4 regions of the Paenibacillus mucilaginosus 3016 genome follow, and region 3 is predicted to be linked to each of the others. Evidence: riboswitches for the same ligand, from Rfam matches in the RefSeq annotation. Region 3 holds a riboswitch; each other region holds the start of a gene.
What was found. A riboswitch is a leader RNA that binds a small molecule or an ion and turns the genes downstream of it on or off. The one in region 3 is predicted to bind cyclic di-GMP.
Positions count from the first base shown of each region.

Region 1: it holds a riboswitch for cyclic di-GMP, as region 3 does, so the genes downstream of both, sda (sporulation histidine kinase inhibitor Sda) here and PM3016_RS40540 (hypothetical protein) in region 3, are expected to answer to the same signal.
Region 2: it holds a riboswitch for cyclic di-GMP, as region 3 does, so the genes downstream of both, PM3016_RS14785 (EAL domain-containing protein) here and PM3016_RS40540 (hypothetical protein) in region 3, are expected to answer to the same signal.
Region 4: it holds a riboswitch for cyclic di-GMP, as region 3 does, so the genes downstream of both, PM3016_RS04325 (endo-1,4-beta-xylanase) here and PM3016_RS40540 (hypothetical protein) in region 3, are expected to answer to the same signal.

Region 1 covers NC_016935.1:5,862,956-5,867,280, reverse strand. Annotated here, with positions in the region: gene PM3016_RS23955 (ABC transporter ATP-binding protein) at 1-976, shown strand, start outside; gene PM3016_RS23945 (sensor histidine kinase) at 1,180-2,304, opposite strand; gene sda (sporulation histidine kinase inhibitor Sda) at 2,368-2,505, opposite strand; cyclic di-GMP riboswitch class I at 2,639-2,726, opposite strand; gene PM3016_RS23940 (RCC1 domain-containing protein) at 2,927-4,090, shown strand; gene PM3016_RS38815 (hypothetical protein) at 4,243-4,325, opposite strand, start outside.
Region 2 covers NC_016935.1:3,413,573-3,417,897, forward strand. Annotated here, with positions in the region: gene PM3016_RS14775 (DUF2953 domain-containing protein) at 1-596, shown strand, start outside; gene ytfJ (GerW family sporulation protein) at 745-1,254, shown strand; cyclic di-GMP riboswitch class I at 1,447-1,543, shown strand; gene PM3016_RS14785 (EAL domain-containing protein) at 1,689-4,154, shown strand; gene PM3016_RS14790 (SOS response-associated peptidase) at 4,321-4,325, shown strand, end outside.
Region 3 covers NC_016935.1:7,784,116-7,788,440, forward strand. Annotated here, with positions in the region: gene PM3016_RS32305 (putative bifunctional diguanylate cyclase/phosphodiesterase) at 1-1,582, opposite strand, end outside; gene PM3016_RS40540 (hypothetical protein) at 1,570-2,004, opposite strand; cyclic di-GMP riboswitch class I at 2,164-2,248, opposite strand; gene PM3016_RS32310 (Bax inhibitor-1/YccA family protein) at 2,427-3,083, opposite strand; gene PM3016_RS32315 (YsnF/AvaK domain-containing protein) at 3,292-4,325, shown strand, end outside.
Region 4 covers NC_016935.1:980,738-985,062, reverse strand. Annotated here, with positions in the region: gene PM3016_RS40660 (acyltransferase) at 1-446, shown strand, start outside; gene PM3016_RS04325 (endo-1,4-beta-xylanase) at 551-1,675, opposite strand; cyclic di-GMP riboswitch class I at 1,784-1,869, opposite strand; gene PM3016_RS04320 (hypothetical protein) at 2,057-2,716, opposite strand; gene PM3016_RS04310 (DODA-type extradiol aromatic ring-opening family dioxygenase) at 3,281-4,054, opposite strand; gene PM3016_RS04305 (helix-turn-helix transcriptional regulator) at 4,192-4,325, opposite strand, start outside.

The sequences.
Region 1 (4,325 bases), 1.9 Mb from region 3:
GGCGCTGGGCGAATTCACGGCGGTGCTCGGTCCTTCCGGCTGCGGCAAAACGACGCTGCTGCGCCTGCTCGCCGGCTTCGAGGCCCCGAGCTCCGGCGAGATTCGGATGAACGGGACGCTTGTCGCCGGAGGCGGCGTGCTCGTGCCGCCGGAGCAGAGAGGCCTCGGCATGGTGTTCCAGCACTTCGCGCTCTGGCCGCACATGACGGTGGCCGAGCATATCCGGTTTCCGCTGCGGCACAACCGGCATCAGGAGCCGGCGGCCTCCCGCGAGGAGCGGGTCCGCGAAGTGATGGAGGCGCTCGGCCTCTCGGCCCTGGCGGACCGCCGGCCGCATCAGCTCTCCGGCGGCCAGAAGCAGCGGGTGGCGCTCGGACGCGCGATTGCGCCCCGCCCCCGGCTGCTGCTGATGGACGAGCCGCTGAGCGCGCTCGATGCCCTGCTCCGGGTGGAGATGCGCCGGGAGATCCAGGAGGCGCACCGGCTGAGCGGGGCCGCGGTCGTATACGTGACCCACGATCAGGGAGAGGCGCTGGCCATGGCCGACCGGGTGATCGTGATGAACCAGGGGCGGATCGAGCAGGCGGGCCCTCCCGAGGAAGTGTACATGCGCCCGGAGACTCCGTTCACCGCCCGGTTCGTCTCGAAGGCGAACCTGGTGGAGGGCAGCTGGGAAGAGGGCGGGTTCCGGCCGCGGGCGGGAGGCTCGGCGGAGCTGTGGGCCTGCGAGGAGCCGCCGCCTGCCTTCCGGCAGCACGGGGTGATGCCGGTCCGGCCGGGCGAGCTGATGCTGGGCTTCGCTGGCGGAGGCGGCATACCGGGCCGGGTGACCGCCGCCCAGTTCCAGGGCAGTGAATACCACTATTACGTCGACACGGGCACGGAAGTGTGGGAGATCCATGCCACCGACCGGTTCGCCCTTGGCTCCCACGTCACGGTGTACTGGGGCGGAGGGAATTCCTTCCCTCAGGCCTGATCGGATGGCGGGGCGGAAGAAGGGGATCGGAAGGCAGCGCCAAAAAGACCAAGGGACCGCGAGGGCCCTTGGTCTTTTGGTGGTTGTGTTCCGCCTCATCGCGCGGACAAAAGCAAAAAAGCCGGCTTCGCAGCGGGCTTCGCTTCACATACAAGAATCAAAATCTCGCCAGGGCTCGATTTGATCTTGCGGTGTACTCCGTATCATACGGAAGCACTGTTGACGGGAACCGCTCCGACACCGGTTTTGCGGAGCTTGACGGTGAAGGAGGTCTCGCCGGGACGGGAGTCGAAGGAGAGCACGCCGGCGTGCTGCTCTACGAGCTGCTTGCAGATCGCAAGGCCGAGCCCGGTGCCGGTGGTCTTGCTCGTGACGAACGGCGAGAAGAGCTTGTCCTTGACGTCCGGGGGAATGCCCGGGCCGTTGTCCGTTACCCGTATATAGGTGTGATCCCGGTCCTCGAAGCCGTGGATGGATATCATCTTGGGCTCGGAGGGCTCCATGTGCTGTACCGCATCGATGCTGTTGTTGATGAGATTGATCAGCACCTGCTGCATCCCGACCTGCTGTACGCGCAGCCGGATGTTCGGGCCTTCCACGCCGGAGAGCAGCTCGATGCCTTCGCTGCTGAGACGCGGTGCAACCAGATTCACAATGCCCAGAATGAGCTCTTCCATGCCGACCTCGCGGAAGGGCTCCTGCTCTTTGTTCTTAGAGAAGTTCAGGAAGTTGTTGATGTGCATCTGGATCGTGTTGAATTCTTCCTGAATGATCGATACGTAATGCTTCACGGCGCCTGCCGATTCGGCCGGAATCTTCGAGGTCAGCAGCTTCAGGAACCCGGAGATCGTGGTCAGCGGGTTGCGGATTTCGTGCGCCATGCTGGCCGCCAGCTTGCCGGCCATCTGCAGCCGCTCCTTGTGCATCTGGGTCATGGCCGAGTCGAGCTGCCGCTGGGAATGCTCCCAGAAGCCCGAGGATATCACATACTGGATCTCATCGATCCGCCCATGAATGCGGGGCATGTCGGAGATCAGCTCGTCTCCGGAAACCAGGCCTTCCGTATACAGCTCGGTGGAGGAGGCCAGCAGGATGGAACGCCATAGATGGGAGCTCTCCAAAAGATGGGTGGGCGGCGTGCTCATCGATACATGATAGCGGGTGAGCGCCGGAATCACCGGGAAGAGCGGGTGAAGCTCCAAAGGGATATGCCAGTCATTGACCAGGTGAAAATAGGATTCGGCCGTCCGCAGCAGCTCTGCGGAATCATACCTTCCGGGAAAGCGTTCTTCCACTCCGCTGACCCACTGAGTGATGATGGGATTCATTCGCGTTAACAGCAATCCTTGAAGGGTAGTAGACATCCTGCCTGCATATGCTCCTTTTGTGTATCAATCCATATGGAGTTGTCTGCGGTCGATTTCATCCCGCAGCAAGCGGATGAAGCTGGGCTCCAGTTTCAAATCGAGAGCCAGGAGATAGGCCTCCAGAAGATCTTCATCCGATAATTTTTCAAGGGAATGATTCAAGCTGGTAACCTCCAAAAGGACAAATTCTCACGAGATCAGAAGATTTGTGCCAAGGTAGAATGGTGCAGATTCTGATGATCGCTGATCACGCATGGACTGCCCCTGCAGACAGTACAGCCGCTTGGGTTAGACTAACGGCAGCCCGGCAGCCGTGGAACAGGATGTTCGGTAGGCCCGTGGCTTTGCGTCCTCCCCTTTAGAGGAGTTTGCCTTTGTCGGAAGTTATACTTCTATTGTATTGATTCCTGGCGTATTTGTATAGACTCCAAGACCTGCTTTCGATACATTTCACCTTACAAAACGAGTCTTTTGCCCTGAAAAACAGGTAAAAAATAGAAAAAATGCAACAAGTGAGCGGGGAGATGCGTTAAAAGTTTGTGGAAATTAAATCCATATATAGAAATAAGGAGTGTGTTTTAGGATGAATTATCGGAAGAAATCCTTTTCTCGTACCCGTTTACTAGGGACCTCCCTGCTGCTGTCCTCCCTGCTGCTGACGGCGGCAGGACCGGTTTCGGCCCAGGATGCGGCGGGTCCTGCTGCGGAAGGAGCGCATTTCTTTTTCTCCTCAGCCGCCAGGCACAATGTCGTCATGGATGATGCAGGGTCCCTGTGGTATTGGGGCAATAAGGCACAGGTCACCGGCGGGGAGACCATCGTTCACGACAACAAGCCCGAGAGGATCATGAGTCTCGCAGGCGCAAAACAAGTTGCGGCTTCCGTGAAGCGGAATCTGATCCTGAAAGAGGACGGGACGGTGTGGACCTGGTCCTGCGACTGGGTGATCGACCCGATGACGGGAGAGGGAGGGTCGAAGTTTTCCGTCCCCCAGCAGATCACGGGGTTATCCAATATCGTGAAAGTATCTGCCGGCATGTCCCTGTACGCCGCGCTGGATAAGGAAGGCCGGGTATGGATGTGGATCGATCCGCCCTATGGTACGGGAGAAGCGAGTCCCGTTTCCGATCTGTCGGATGCAGTCGATATCTCGGCAGGCATTGGCTCTCTTGTTATCGTTAAAAAGGATGGAACCGTATGGCAGTGGAAGCAGTTCGAGGGCTTTAACCTGAACACAGACAAGAAATTCACTAAGGTGGAAGGGCTGGAAGGGATCGTAAAGCTGTCTCAAGGCGAAGAGGCGGGCCACTTTATGGCCATAGACAAGCATGGCGACGTATGGGGCTGGGGGAATAATGTGGTCAATCAGATTGGACCTCAGACCGAACCTGTATCCGACCGGGATAAACCGGTGATCCGGAAGCCGGTCAAAATCCAAGGGCTTAGTCACGTAACCGAGGTGATCACAACTTCTTTTTCCACCCTCGCTTTAAGTGAGGACGGCTCGTTATATTTCTGGGGATTGAACCCGGCTTGGGCGTCGGGATCGAAGGAGACGATGAAATGGGATACTCCCCAACCATGGGCAGGCCTTCGAGACATTATCGCAGTAGAAGCGGGGGAGAGCCATTATCTCGCGCTTCGAAAGGATGGTACGCTCTGGGCCTGGGGGGAGAATGCGCTCGGCCAGCTCGGGGACGCTACGTTCCGCAAATCACTGACACCGGTGCAGGTCAAGCTGCCGTAACGGCTGTCTGAGCAGATAAGGCGCAGGTCCGCCGCGTCCTTCACTTTTCCTTCTTCCGCCCCTATCCAAAAAGCCCCTGACCTGCCGCACCGGTTCATCGTTGCGGCAGATTACGGGGCTTTTTGGAGCTGACCTTGCATAGTGGACCGAGCTTAAGCGGTCAGGCTCTCGTCCGCGAGAAGATAATAGAACTCGCCGTCCGCCCCGTGAATGACGATGCGTCCGGCCGCGTCGG
Region 2 (4,325 bases), 4.4 Mb from region 3:
GCCAAAAAGGCAAGGATGAAGACATCACCGTCAATGCGAAGGCGCTGTTCGGCTTGGTGAAGCTGAAATTCGAGATTCCCTTCATCCGGTTTAAGAACCTGCAGGAAGGGTTTGAAGTGAAGGCAAAGGCCAAGCAGGTGAATTCAACCGCCGGGCAGCTCCTTGGCCAGGCGATGGAGAATATCGGACCGGAGATGCTGAGGAAGGCTTACGAGAACATCCGGAAGCTCCTCGAGAACACCTTGAATTTCAACGAGTGGCTGCGTCATATGCTCGGCCGTGTCCGATGCACGCAGATGGATTGGAAGACGACGGTCGGCATCGGGGATGCGGCGGAGACCGCTTTTCTCGCAGGAGCGTTTTGGGGGATCAAAACCTCGATTCTCGGGCTCTTGTTCCGCTACATTCCGCTGGAAGGACAGCCGCGGCTCGCGGTGGTGCCGGCATTTAACCAGACTCTGATAGCGGTGGAAGTGATGTGCACGTTCCGGATCCGGATGGCTTATATCCTTCTGTCCGGCGTGCAGCTGCTTTGGAGAGTGTTGAAGGTCAAGGGAGGCCTCAAGGCTTGGCGGAACGTGCTGCTGCCATCGTAAGTCGATGGATCGGTCCCGCCCCGGCTGTCTGCGCCCGAGGCGGCTTACGGCCTTGAGGCCCTTCGCAATGGAATACGGCCGAAGCATCAAGGGAAGCCTAACGAATGGCTAGTCAGTCTACACAACTTCTGATCAGGAGGGAACAGCGATGACAGAACATCCGATTCAAGGTCTTATGAAAACGGCCATGGAGAATATCAAGGAAATGGTCGACGTGAATACGATTGTCGGTGATCCCGTAGAGACACCGGACGGCAGCGTAATTATGCCGATCAGTAAGGTAGGCTTCGGTTTTGCGGCAGGGGGCAGCGAGTTCGTAACCACGGAAGAGGCTAACCCTCCGGGGCTTACCCGCCACGAATCCCACAATGCCCAGGTCGCTCTTCCGTTTGGCGGCGGCAGCGGCGGCGGCGTGTCCATTACGCCGATCGCTTTTCTCGTTGTAGGCAAGCAGGGCGTAAAGATCGTACCGCTCGATAACCAGACGCATCTGCTGGAGCGCCTGATCGATTCCGCCCCTCAGGTGGTGGACCGCATTCAATCCATGATGAAGAGCGGCGGCGGCGGCAAGTCGCAGGGCTCCGAGCAGAGCTCTTCCGCAAATGCCGGTGCGACGACGGTGACGAATAACATCGAGAATCAGAACTTTATCGTGTAGCTCCATTTCTTTTCATTTAAGCAGACGGCCAAGCTGCTCTCCTTGCGGGAGCGGCTTTATGCATTTAGGATGTCATAAAACTTTCCATCTGGTTCCAAAGATCTATAAAAATATTGAAATTATAGGATAAAAGAGATAGACTAACCCCGGCCTTCATGCTACTATAGGTAACAAAGAACTATACATACCTGATTACGATAAAGGCAAACTCATCGAAAGGTGGGGACGCAAAGCCACAGATCTAAAGCCTTCAGTCCCGCTGACAGGCAATGACCGCTGGGTTACCGAAAAGATACCGTACTTTCCGGTGATAGGCTCAGATCGACGGCTGCTCTTGCTGAAGGGTGGCTTTTTTGATTTTGGTTCGGATCCCCGCAAGGACCCTCTTCCGACAATTCAGGCCGCCTCATCCTACCCGTTATGGAGGGCTCATCATGTCTGGAACTTATAATGTCTATCTCGTTCTCCTCTCGTATCTCATCGCTTTTATGTCGGCCTATTCGGCCTTTGATCTGGCGCGCCGGCTCTCCGCCGCCGCGGCCCGCGTTCGCAGGCTCTGCCTCGGCCTGGCGGGCGTGATTCTCGGCATCGGCATCTGGGCCATGCACTTCGTAGCCATCCTGGCTTATGAAACTTCTCTGTCTATTCATTATGACAGCTTGCTGATGCTTCTTTCCGTCGGTTTTGCCGTTACGGCCTCCTGGGCCGGACTGGCTGGCGCCAGCCGTCCCGCTCCCGGCCTCCGGCGTCTGCTCGCCAGCGGATGTATCGTATTCGCCGGCGTAGTGGGGATGCACTTCATCGGCATGGCGGCCATGGGGATGGGCGGTGATCGTTACCACTGGCTTCTGCTTATGCTGGGGGCGGCAATCGGACTTGCCGGATCGTTCGGTGCGTTGTTCGTGTCCTTCCGTTCGCAGCCTGCGGGAGGCAGGAACTCCTATCTGCGCCGGCTGCTCGGTGCCGCCATGATGGGCGGGGCGATTGCCGGCCTGCATTACCTGAGTATGGAGGCCATGACGTTCGGGTCCGTCGGACACCTCCATCAGAGGTTCCGCCACGCCGGCCATCAGGATGAAATGCTTGGTATTATCCTGGCGAACTGCATCATTTTTCTGCTAAGTATCATCGTGATTCGGGGCTATTTCCTGGACCGGAGGTACCGGGAAGGCGAGGCCTTCCGACTGGCGGTGCTGGAGTCGGCGCTGGACGGCATCCTCCTGGTGGATCACCAGGGCGGCATTATGGAGTGCAATCCGGTGATGGGCGGAATGTTCGGGTACCCCCGCGAAGAGCTTGCTACCCTGCACCTGACCGATCTTCTTGAAGTTCCGGCAGGAGGCAGCGGGGACGGTGGGCTGAGCACGGAAGCGGAAGGGCGGGAGGGGCCGTCCGGCTTCGCACTGCCCGTGGAAGCGATCCGCGGGCTGCTGGACAGCCGCGTCGAGACGACGGGATGGCGTGCCGACGGCACGGCCTTCCCGGTGGAGATCAGCCTGACCCGGACTGAGGGCTTCGGCCGTCCGGTCTTCACCGTCTTCGTCCGGGATATTACCGACCGCAGAAAGGCGGAGGAGCACATCCGGCAGATGGCGCTGCGCGACCCGCTGACGGGGCTCTACAACCGCTCCTACCTTCAGGAAAAGCTCTCCTCCGCGCTGAGCCGCGCGGAAGGAAGCCGGGGGACGATTGGGGTGATGTTCCTCGATCTGGATGGCTTCAAGTCGATCAACGATACCTTCGGCCATGACTCGGGGGATATGCTGCTTCAGGAAGTGGGCGAGCGGCTGCTGCACTGCGTCCGTGAAGAGGATTTGGTGTCCCGGCAGGGCGGCGATGAGTTTATCGTCATGCTCAGCGGAGTGACCCCGGGAACAGCTTCGAGCATTGCCGTGCGGATGATTGAGGCGCTGGCCCGGCCTTTTTATTACGCCGGCAGGGAGATGACGGTGACGCCGAGCATCGGTATTGCGCTTTATCCCTCCGCCGGTACGAGTGCCCATGTGCTGGTGAAGCATGCGGATGCGGCGATGTACCAGGCCAAGCTGAACGGGAAGAACCATTTTCAATTCTATACGGCCGAGATGGAGGCGTCCCTCTCGCAGCAGACGAAGCTGGAGGCCCGGCTCAAGCTTGCCCTGCAGCAGGACGAATTCCGGCTGCACTACGCGCCGGTCATGTCGGTGCAAACGGGCCGGCTTCTCGGAGTGGAGGCGCTGCTTCGCTGGGAGCGGGACGGCGTCTTGATTCCCGCCGGACAGTTCATAGCGGGGGCGGAGGCGACGGGGCTGCTTCCCGGTATCGGACGCTGGGTGCTGCGTGAGGCCTGCCGTCAGCACCGGAGCTGGAGGAATGCCGGTCATCCGGCCGTGACGATGTCCGTGAATATCTCGGCCCGCGAGCTGGCTGAGGAAGACTTCGTTGAAGGCGTAGGCCATGCGCTGAAGGAGACGGAGATGCAGGCGGAGTGGCTGCAGCTTGAGATTACGGAAGAGATCGGCCGGGGGAGGGCCACGCGGCTGTGCGATAGACTGAAGGAGCTCAAAGCCCTCGGCGTCCGGCTGTCGCTGGATGACTTCGGCGCGGGCGCCGCTTCGCTGAGGTTCCTGCAGCTGGCTCCGGTGGACGAACTGAAGCTGGACGGCAGGCTGATCGCCGCGCTGGGGGAATGCCCCGCCCGTCAGGCCATGCTGGAAGCGTTGATCTCTTTGGCTCACGGCCGCGGCATGCAGGTGATCGCCGAAGGGGTGGAGCGTTCCGGGCAGCTCGAGAAGCTGCGGGAGCTTGCCTGTGACGGGGCACAGGGGTACTGGTTCGGTCAGCCGATGGCGGCGGGAGAATTTGAGCGGCTGCTGAGCTACGAGCGGTTTCACCGCAAAGATTCGAGCCAAATCTCCTGAGCGGCAGGCGTGCCGGAAACAGCGGGATCAGGGCATAGAGGCGATTTTTCGTGTATGTTTAATCTTACAGCGGGCAAGGGGGAGGCGGGCTTTACTTGCCTCCTCCTCCGTTTTATAGTAAACAGAAAGGTCATAAACAACGGCAGAGAAAAGGGAGGTGCCACGGATGTG
Region 3 (4,325 bases):
AGATCCGCCCGGTAGCTCCGCAGACCTTCGGCTGATAGTGCAGCCGGAACTGCCTCTGCTGCAGCGCCTCCCGGATGCCCGTATCCATCCGCAGCTTCTCCGCGGCCCCCTCCTGCAGCGGTTCGTCGAAGAACCGGATGCGGCAGCCCCCCTGCTCCTTGGCATGGTACATCGCCATATCCGCATTCCGCACGATCGTATCCATATCCCGGCCGTCCCGCGGGAAGAGGGACACGCCGAGACTGGTCGTGACATAGACCGGGGTTCCCTGCAGCACGACCGGCTCCTCGAACGAAGCGAAGAGCCGCTCAGCCTGCCGGCGGAGCAGAGCTTCATCCGATCCCTCCGCGACCAGGACGAACTCGTCGCCGCCCAGCCGGAATACCCGGGAGCCGGCCGGCGCATGCGCCACGAACCGGCTTGCGGCCACCTGAAGCAGCTCGTCTCCCGCCGCATGGCCGAGTGTGTCGTTGATCTGCTTGAAGCGGTTGAGGTCCGCGAATAGTACGCTTGCCGGACGCTCCGCAGCATCCTCCCGCTCCATGAGCTCCCGCAGGTAGCTCATGAAATACAAGCGGTTCGGCAGCCCTGTCAGCGCGTCGTAATAAGCGAGACGATGAAGCTTCTCTTCCGAGCTGCGCAGCTGCCCGGCCTGCTCCTCCAATCGCGCGTTGATCCGCTGCGATTCCTGGAACATGCGGCTGAGATTGTGCGACATTTCCCTGAAGTTGAAGATGAGATGGTGGAACTCCGAGATCCGGCTGCTCGGCCATTCGACGGCCTGTCCTTCCTGCAGCTTCCGGGGCAGTCCCGTAGTCGCTTCCGTCAGCTGAAAGACAGCCCGCATCAGCACTCGCCGAAGGAAAACGGACACGAGCGTGATACAGGCGACGAACAAGAAGAGAAACCGGAACTGTTCCTTGTATTCCCCGAACACCTGGCTCTGGTAAGCCGACGTCGGCACCTCAATATACAGGTGGAACGGAAGCGGCTCAAGCTGCTGCACGAGCACGAAGCCGCCCTCCTGCCACTGCTGCGCCGGGAGACGGCCGGACTGCGGCTGGGACAAACGGAGGAAGAACCGCTCCCCAAGCGGTACGGTCCTGTGCTCCTCCTGCCACCGGAAGACCTGGCGGGACACCACACCGTCGCCGTTGCCTGCAAGAATGCGCCCGTCCGGATTCGTGATAATGATCTGGAACAGCGTTTCCGACGTATGCTTGTCCACCAGATCCTGCAGACGCCCGAGCTGGACCACGCCCATCAACCGGACCCCGGTCAGGTCCTCCTGCTCCCACTGCTTCAGTTCCTGGATCAAGCTGTTCGCGGTATTGACCGCAAGTCCTCTGGAGCTCCGAACCGCGGCATCGTAGGACGACCAGGAATTTACCACCATATAGAGCATGTAGGGAAGCACCAGTCCGCCGAGGGTCAGGTGGACGAACAGCTGACCGAGCGACAGAATGCCCTCCGGTTCTCTGCAGGCACCGATGCCTGCAGGGTACAGCACACTGCGGATGAGCAGATCCGCCGCCAGGGCATTGAATACGCCGTTTGTAATCGAGAACATCAGAATCGGCACCAGCAGGCTTTCCCCCGCCCCATACCCCACGTCCCGGCCCAGTAGGTCAAGGGCAGCCCGACTGCAATCCAGTAGACAAAATCCCACCGCGCCAGATTGGCTCTTCCCTTGCCGGAGAAGAGTCCGAGGAACAGCACTTCCAGCATCAGCACACCGGCTTCATAGACCGGACCTCCGAACCAGAGCCCTGCGGCCCCCGCCGTCGCTCCCGCGGCAAGCCCCGCCCACAGGCCGAAGAGACGAAGGGCGGTCAAGAGAAAGAGGCTCGCAGCCGACAGGGAGATCCCATACACCAGCTGCAGCTCCCAGGCGGCTCCAAGCACCGCGAGAAGCAGACAGGCCAGGAAGAGGAACAATTTCCTCTTCCTGCCCCCGCCTCTCCCCTTTGCCTGAGGATTTCTATGTAATTCACCGCTATTCATAGCCGTAGTCTCCTTTTGGCGCGCTGCCAAAGAAAATTTGCGGTCGTTAGGGCCTGGTCGAAGAGCATCCGGGAGTGGCGGGCCATCCCGCATTCCTTCCAAGCAAAAAAGGAGCACCTATGATTAGGCAGCTCCAGTTATGGTCCTTCCATCGCTGTCTGCAGCAGCCCGGCTGTCATGCGCATAACGCTGTAGACCCGTGGCTTTGCGTCCCATGCTTTCGCATGGTTTGCCTTTTTCGATCGCATATCTAAATACTTTTCGACACAAATCATCAAATTCCTCTTTTTATCCTACTTTGTTCCTATTGGAAAATGCTGCTGACCCTCTTACGAAGCTTCATTATACTTGTTTATCGCTTAAAAAAGCGGCCCGCCGGATGTCTCCGGAGGCCGCTGTCTGCTTAGCGTACCTGGCTCCGCCTAATCGCGGTTCCAGCCGGCAATCGCCGCCAGGAAGCGCAGAATGTAGAGGAACAGGTTGATGAAATTCAGGTACATGTTCAGTGCGGCCAGCGGCACTTCCTCCGGCTCCACTCCGTCGCGGTACTGGGCTACGTCATAGAGCACCCATCCGCTGAAGATCAGGATGCCGAGCGTCGACCAGACCAGGTTGACCGCCGGCCCCATCGGAACGAAGATTGCAATGACGCTCATCAGGATCAGGCCGATCGTGCCGGCGAACAGGAAGCCGCCGAGGAACGAGAAGCTGCTCTTGGAACGGTACGCATACCAGGCCAGCGAACCGAAGATCACCGTAGTGGCGAAGAACGCGCCCGATACGATGTTGGCGCCAAGGACACCGCCATAATGCATGATGACCGGATACAGAGCCACACCGGAGATGGCCGTGAAACTGTAGAGGAACCCGTAGCCGATGTGTCTGCCCCTCATCCGGAGCACGAACGCCGCCACGAGCATTACCAGCTCGGCCACAATGAAGGCCGGCACGAGGGCCGGCGGCACGAAGACCGCGCCGAGCAGGGTGCCCACGAAGGACACCAGCAGGGACAGGGAGAACATGCGGAGAATGTGGCCTAAGCTTCCCCGGTCCGAATACGTTAATGTTTGCTGCTGCATGGAATGAGACAGCCTCCTTTTTCCATTTCATGAACTAGCTTCATTATCTTGTCTATTTTATATTACGTCAATAGCCGCGTTATGCCTTTTCCCGTTCCTCACTTTTGTTTGAGGCCGGACAGGCAGGGGTAAATACATAGCGTAATCGTGAGAGGGCTGCTGGACGAGGGGCCCCACAATCCAATTGACGGTATGGGAGGTTATTCAAATGAGCAAGCAAATTGTCGGGGTATTCAATACGGAGGAAGAAGCGATTCGCGTCATTGACCAGTTGAAAGACCAAGGGTACAGCGCAGACGATATCTCGGTTGTCGGCAAAAACCGCGGCGGACTCGATATGATCGAGGACGAGACGGGTTCGAAGGCCGAAGAAGGCGTTGCTACCGGTGCGGCAGCCGGCGGGATGCTCGGCGGAGTAACCGGCCTGCTGGCGGGGATTGGGGCACTGGCGATCCCTGGCGTAGGTCCGGTGATTGCGGCAGGTCCGATCGCAGCGGCGCTGACGGGCGCGGCGGTAGGTGCGGGTGCCGGCGGGATCGTGGGCGGTCTGATCGGCCTCGGCATTCCGGAAGACGAAGCGCGTGACTATGACGCCTACGTCCAGGAAGGCAAGATCCTGGTTCTCGTCGAGTCCGACGCCGTTCGTGACGAGCATGCCTTCGGCACGTTCCGCTCGAACAACTCGCTGAACGCCGACCGCTACGGTACGGATTATTCCTACCGCGCCGACAAGGACAGTGCGCTGGATCGCGCCGGTGACGCGATTGACCGTTCGGCCGACCGTGCGGCTGACGCCATCGAGCGCGGCTGGGAGAAAACGAAGGATGCGGTAGGCAGCGCTGCCGACAAGACGGCTGACGCGGTAGACCGCCTCGACGGCGAAGTGGAGCGTCCGTATGCCGGCAACGCGGATGCGGCCAACGTCAGTGTCTACGGCCAGTCGCTCGACGGTACGGCTACGGCGGACCTGAGCCGCTCGAACCTGGGCGCCCCTCTGAACGAAACCGAAGCGGAGCGTGAGCTGCGCCTGCGTGAAGAGCGTCTGCAGGTGGACAAGGAGCGCGTGCAGTCCGGCGAAGTCAGCATCCGCAAGGAAGTCATCGAAGAGCAGCAGACGATCAACGTGCCGGTGAGCCGCGAGGAAGTGTATATCGAGCGCCGCGACGTAACGGACGGCCGCACGGACAACACGCCGCTCGGCGAGGACGAAGTCATCCGCATTCCGGTCACGGAAGAGCGCGT
Region 4 (4,325 bases), 1.9 Mb from region 3:
GCAGGCCGGGATGTATTATTGATTATTCCCATTGCTTTCTCATCACCATTGGGGATGACGTTACTTTTGCACCACGTGTGCATATCTTGGCCCATGACGCTTCAACAAAGGTGCATCTCAATTACACCAAAATAGGTCTCGTCGAGATTGGCGACCGCGTATTCATTGGCGCCGGGGCGATTGTCCTGCCTAACGTAAAGATCGGAAATGACGCGATCATCGGAGCGGGTGCTGTCGTCACCAAAGATGTGCCTGCAGGATCGATCGTGGCCGGAAGCCCGGCGCGTGTTGTTGGAAACACAGCGGAGTATATCGAAAAGAATAAAGAGCTTATGACACTAAGCCCCGTATACGACCATACGTGGACGCTGTCACACGGAATAACTCCAGAGCAAAAGAGAAAAATGAAAGAAGATCTTAGAAACAAAATTGGATTCATCGAATAGAAAGAATAGCCAAGCTCCCTCTGCCCTAATAAGCAAGGGAGCTTTTTAGTGATGATATAATAAAAGAAACCGGCAAAATTTGCCGGTCCCCATCTTGTGTTCTATTATTTTCTGAGCTGCTCCATAACCGCATTGTAAGCCGGCTTCTTCCCGAAGGAATCGTCGAAGAGCAGAGGGTACTCACTGAAGCCGGTATCCTCATTCAGCCAGCTTTGGCTGTCGTTCAGGCCCCACGCGATAAAGAATTTGCAGCTCGGCAGGCTGAGTGCCACTTTCATGACGTTACCATATACCGCTGCGGCCGCATTCATCTTCTGTTCCATCGTCCCCTGGAACGTATGAGTCACGAGATCCATCTCCGTAATATCGGTGTCGAGCCCGAGTGCCGCGAAGCGCTGGAAGTTGGTTTTCATGTCATTGTAGTTCAGGCCGTCAATTGTCAGGTGCGTCTGGAATCCGATTCCGTCGATCGGTACCCCTTTGCTCTTCAGATCCTTCAGCATCTTGTAGATCGCGTCGGACTTTTCATTCTTCACTTCCGAGCTGAAGTCGTTGTAGTACAGCTTCGCCTGCGGGTCTACTTCATGGGCAAAGCGGAATGCCATCTCGATGTACTCCGGTCCGATATTGTTGTACCACACGGTCGGACGGTACTGGCCGTTCTGCCAGAAGGCTTCGTTCACTACGTCCCATCCGTAAACCTTGCCTTTGAAGTGCTGAACGGTCTTTGTGATGTGGTCCTTGAGAATGGCGATCCATTCTTCCCTTGTAAACTTGCCGTTTTCCACCCAGGATGGGAGGGAACTATGCCATACCAGCGTATGGCCTCTTACAATTTTATTGTTCTTCAGCGCGAAGTCCACCAGCGCATCGGCTTCGCTGAAGTTATAGATTCCTTTTTGCTTCTGAATCACACCCATCTTCATCTGGTACTCCGGTGTGATCGTATCGAACTCTTGATTGAGCACGGCCGCATATTCGCTTTTGTTAACGAGCCAGCTCTGCGTCGCTACACCGATATGCTTTCCTTTCGCTTGAGCCGCTTCCTTGAGCGTAACCGCCTTCTGTTCCTTCTTGTTCGAAGTCTTGGCAACGGAAGATGTGGCGGCGGAAGATTTGACTGCGGTGGCAGCCATGGCTGTCGAAGCGGTAAAGTCAGCAAAGGAAGCCGCGGCAAGCAGATTTATCGTAAGCAGGGAAGTAACTGCAATGTTCCATGTTCTCTTCATCGGGATCACCTCTAAATGGTTTAAAGGATATCCTTAGCGGAACGAAAAATAGACTTATCCATTGAGCCGGATAAGCCTATTTGCAGTTTCACAAATAACTTACTTTCAACCGGCAACTGGCTGGCATGGTCCTAAAGACTGTAGCCCCTGTAGCTTTGCGTCACTGGCTTTCACCAGTTTTGCCTTTGTCGGATATTTATTTTTGTTCGTTAAGGTACTATCTGAGTAGGATTATAACATCCGAACCCCGAAATGTATAGTACTTTATACGCATTTTTCCACAAATATCGACCTTGATTTTGCTTGTCAGTCCTGCATTCCACGGATGCAGTGAACAGCTCTCTGCACACAGATGCCAAAAGTACCATGAACTATCTGTCCCTATGCTTCTCCTTCATCCCCCGCATAATAAGCGAACACCGTCTCGATCGGCTTAAAATACAGGTGTCCGTCCGGCCAGGCTTGGAAGTGCAGATCCATCCGCGAATCCTCCCAGTTCTCGGGGGTGCCCGAGGTATGGAGCTTGCGCGGGCTCAGCGGTTCCTCCACCACCTTGGGGAATTCCTGATACCCGAAGAGCAGGTTCTCATGCATGGCGATCATCTCGTACTTGTTCCCGAGGAAAGCCCGCTCCTCCTGCAGCTGGTAGTGATAGTAGATATAGCTGCTCATCATCTCCGGCCGCAGATGGGCGACACGCCCCACTCTCTGCTCCACCGGCGCCTTGCGCAGCCAATGCTCCCGGGAGACGGGCTCGTTGAAGTGAAAGACGTCAATCATCGGCACCCATTTCCGAAGCTCTTCGCCCCCGGGCCAGTCCATGAGAAAGGGGCCGGCTTCCCCCGCCAGCTCCTCCGGCGCCACATCCGCTCCGGTACATTCATAATACAGGAACAGCCGGCCCTCCCAATGAAACGCTGCCGCCGTCATCAGCCTGCCGCCGGAAACCAGCCGGCGTGCTCCCTCGTTGTCCCGCAGGAAGGCGAGCCCCTCGCTTTCCCTGCCTTTGGCCAACTGTCCTCTATAGATCATTCGTTTCATGAACATCCGCTCCCTTTTTCCCCGAATGATTCATTCATACTATAAGCAGCGGCATTCAGCAATAAGACAATCCTGCACCCCTTGCATGATCTTGTACCGCCGCACCCGAAATTATCTCTAACATCACCACCCTCCAATACAGACAAAAAGAGCATGGATCGTTATCCATTCCAGCTATCGAAAGGCGGGAACCCCCCCCTGCAAGCGCGCAACAAACTTATGCTCAAAATGTATTCCTTTCTCCTGATGATCGGGATCCTGCCTCAGTTCGCCATAAGGAATACCCTCATGGCTCTCAGTGTACTCGTTACCGGTGCCGTGTTTGCACGGGGATGTGCGTTCCTGACCTATCGGACCGAACGGCAAAACAGCGTCACAAGCTCGATGACCTGGTGGCCGAGCTGACGGCGATCGCAGCCGATTCCGATTCGGAGACGAGCGGAGGGTGAGATAAACGGCTTCACCGTCCTTTAAGGACGATGCGTGTTTATTATTTTTCAAAAAAAGAAGGAGCGTCCTCCCCCCGGGAAAACGCTCCTTCTTTGGTATGCGCGGTGGTGTGCCTTACGCCTGCTGCAAGCTGAGATAGCTCAGCGTGCCCAGATCATAGCTGCGGTGAATGACTTCCGGCTCGCTGCCCTCCGCCCCTGCGCCCAGTGCGATGAAGAAAGGCACGAAGTGCTCCGCCCGGGGGACGGCCTGGCGGGCATGCGGCGCAAGCTCGGCGTAGCGGAAGAGGCTCTCGTAATCCTGCTCTTCCAGCCGGGCGAGCAGCCAGTCATCGAACTCGACCGCCCATGCTTCGGGCGTGCTCTGGCCCCAGCGGAGCATCCGCAGGTTGTGGACCGTTACTCCGCTGCCGATCACAAGGATCTCCTCGCGGTTCAGGCCGCGAAGGGCTTCGCCGATGCGGAATTGGTCCTTCGGCGCGAGGTAAGGGTTCACCGACACCTGTACGACCGGGATGTCCGCCTCCGGATACATCCGGTGGAGCAGCGTCCAGGACCCGTGGTCGAGCCCCCGCTGCGTATCCTGACGGACCGGAATGCCGGCCGCCTTCAGGCGATCCGTTACCAAGCCGGCCACAATCGAGGATCCCCTGGCGTTGTAGCGAACCTCATAGAGCTCGTCCGGGAACCCGCCGAAATCATAGATCGTCTCGTACACTTCATCGGAAGAGGATACCGTTGTTATCTCGCTCTCCCAGTGGGCTGTAAAAATAACAATCGCTTTGGGCCGGATGCCTTTGGCAAGCCTTCCCAAAAAACGCGCATACTCCGTATCTTCGATCGCAAGCATGGGAGAACCGTGGGCAAGGAACATCGAGGACGGAATCATGACAGCATCTCCTTTACTATTTTCATATAGTTACTTTATGTAAGTTAGTATATAACGATATTATATTGCTGTCAACAATATTCGAGTGTCTGTCCGGCGGCCAGTCCGCAGTTACTATCCCCTCCCTCCCCTTCCACTTATTCGTGGGAGAACCGCTTGCGGTACATCCGGGGGGTGACCCCTTCCTGCTTCGTAAAGCAGGAGGTGAAATAGGCCGGCTGGTTAAAGCCCACTTCCTCGGCGATTCGGGCGATCGACAGGTCCGTCTGCA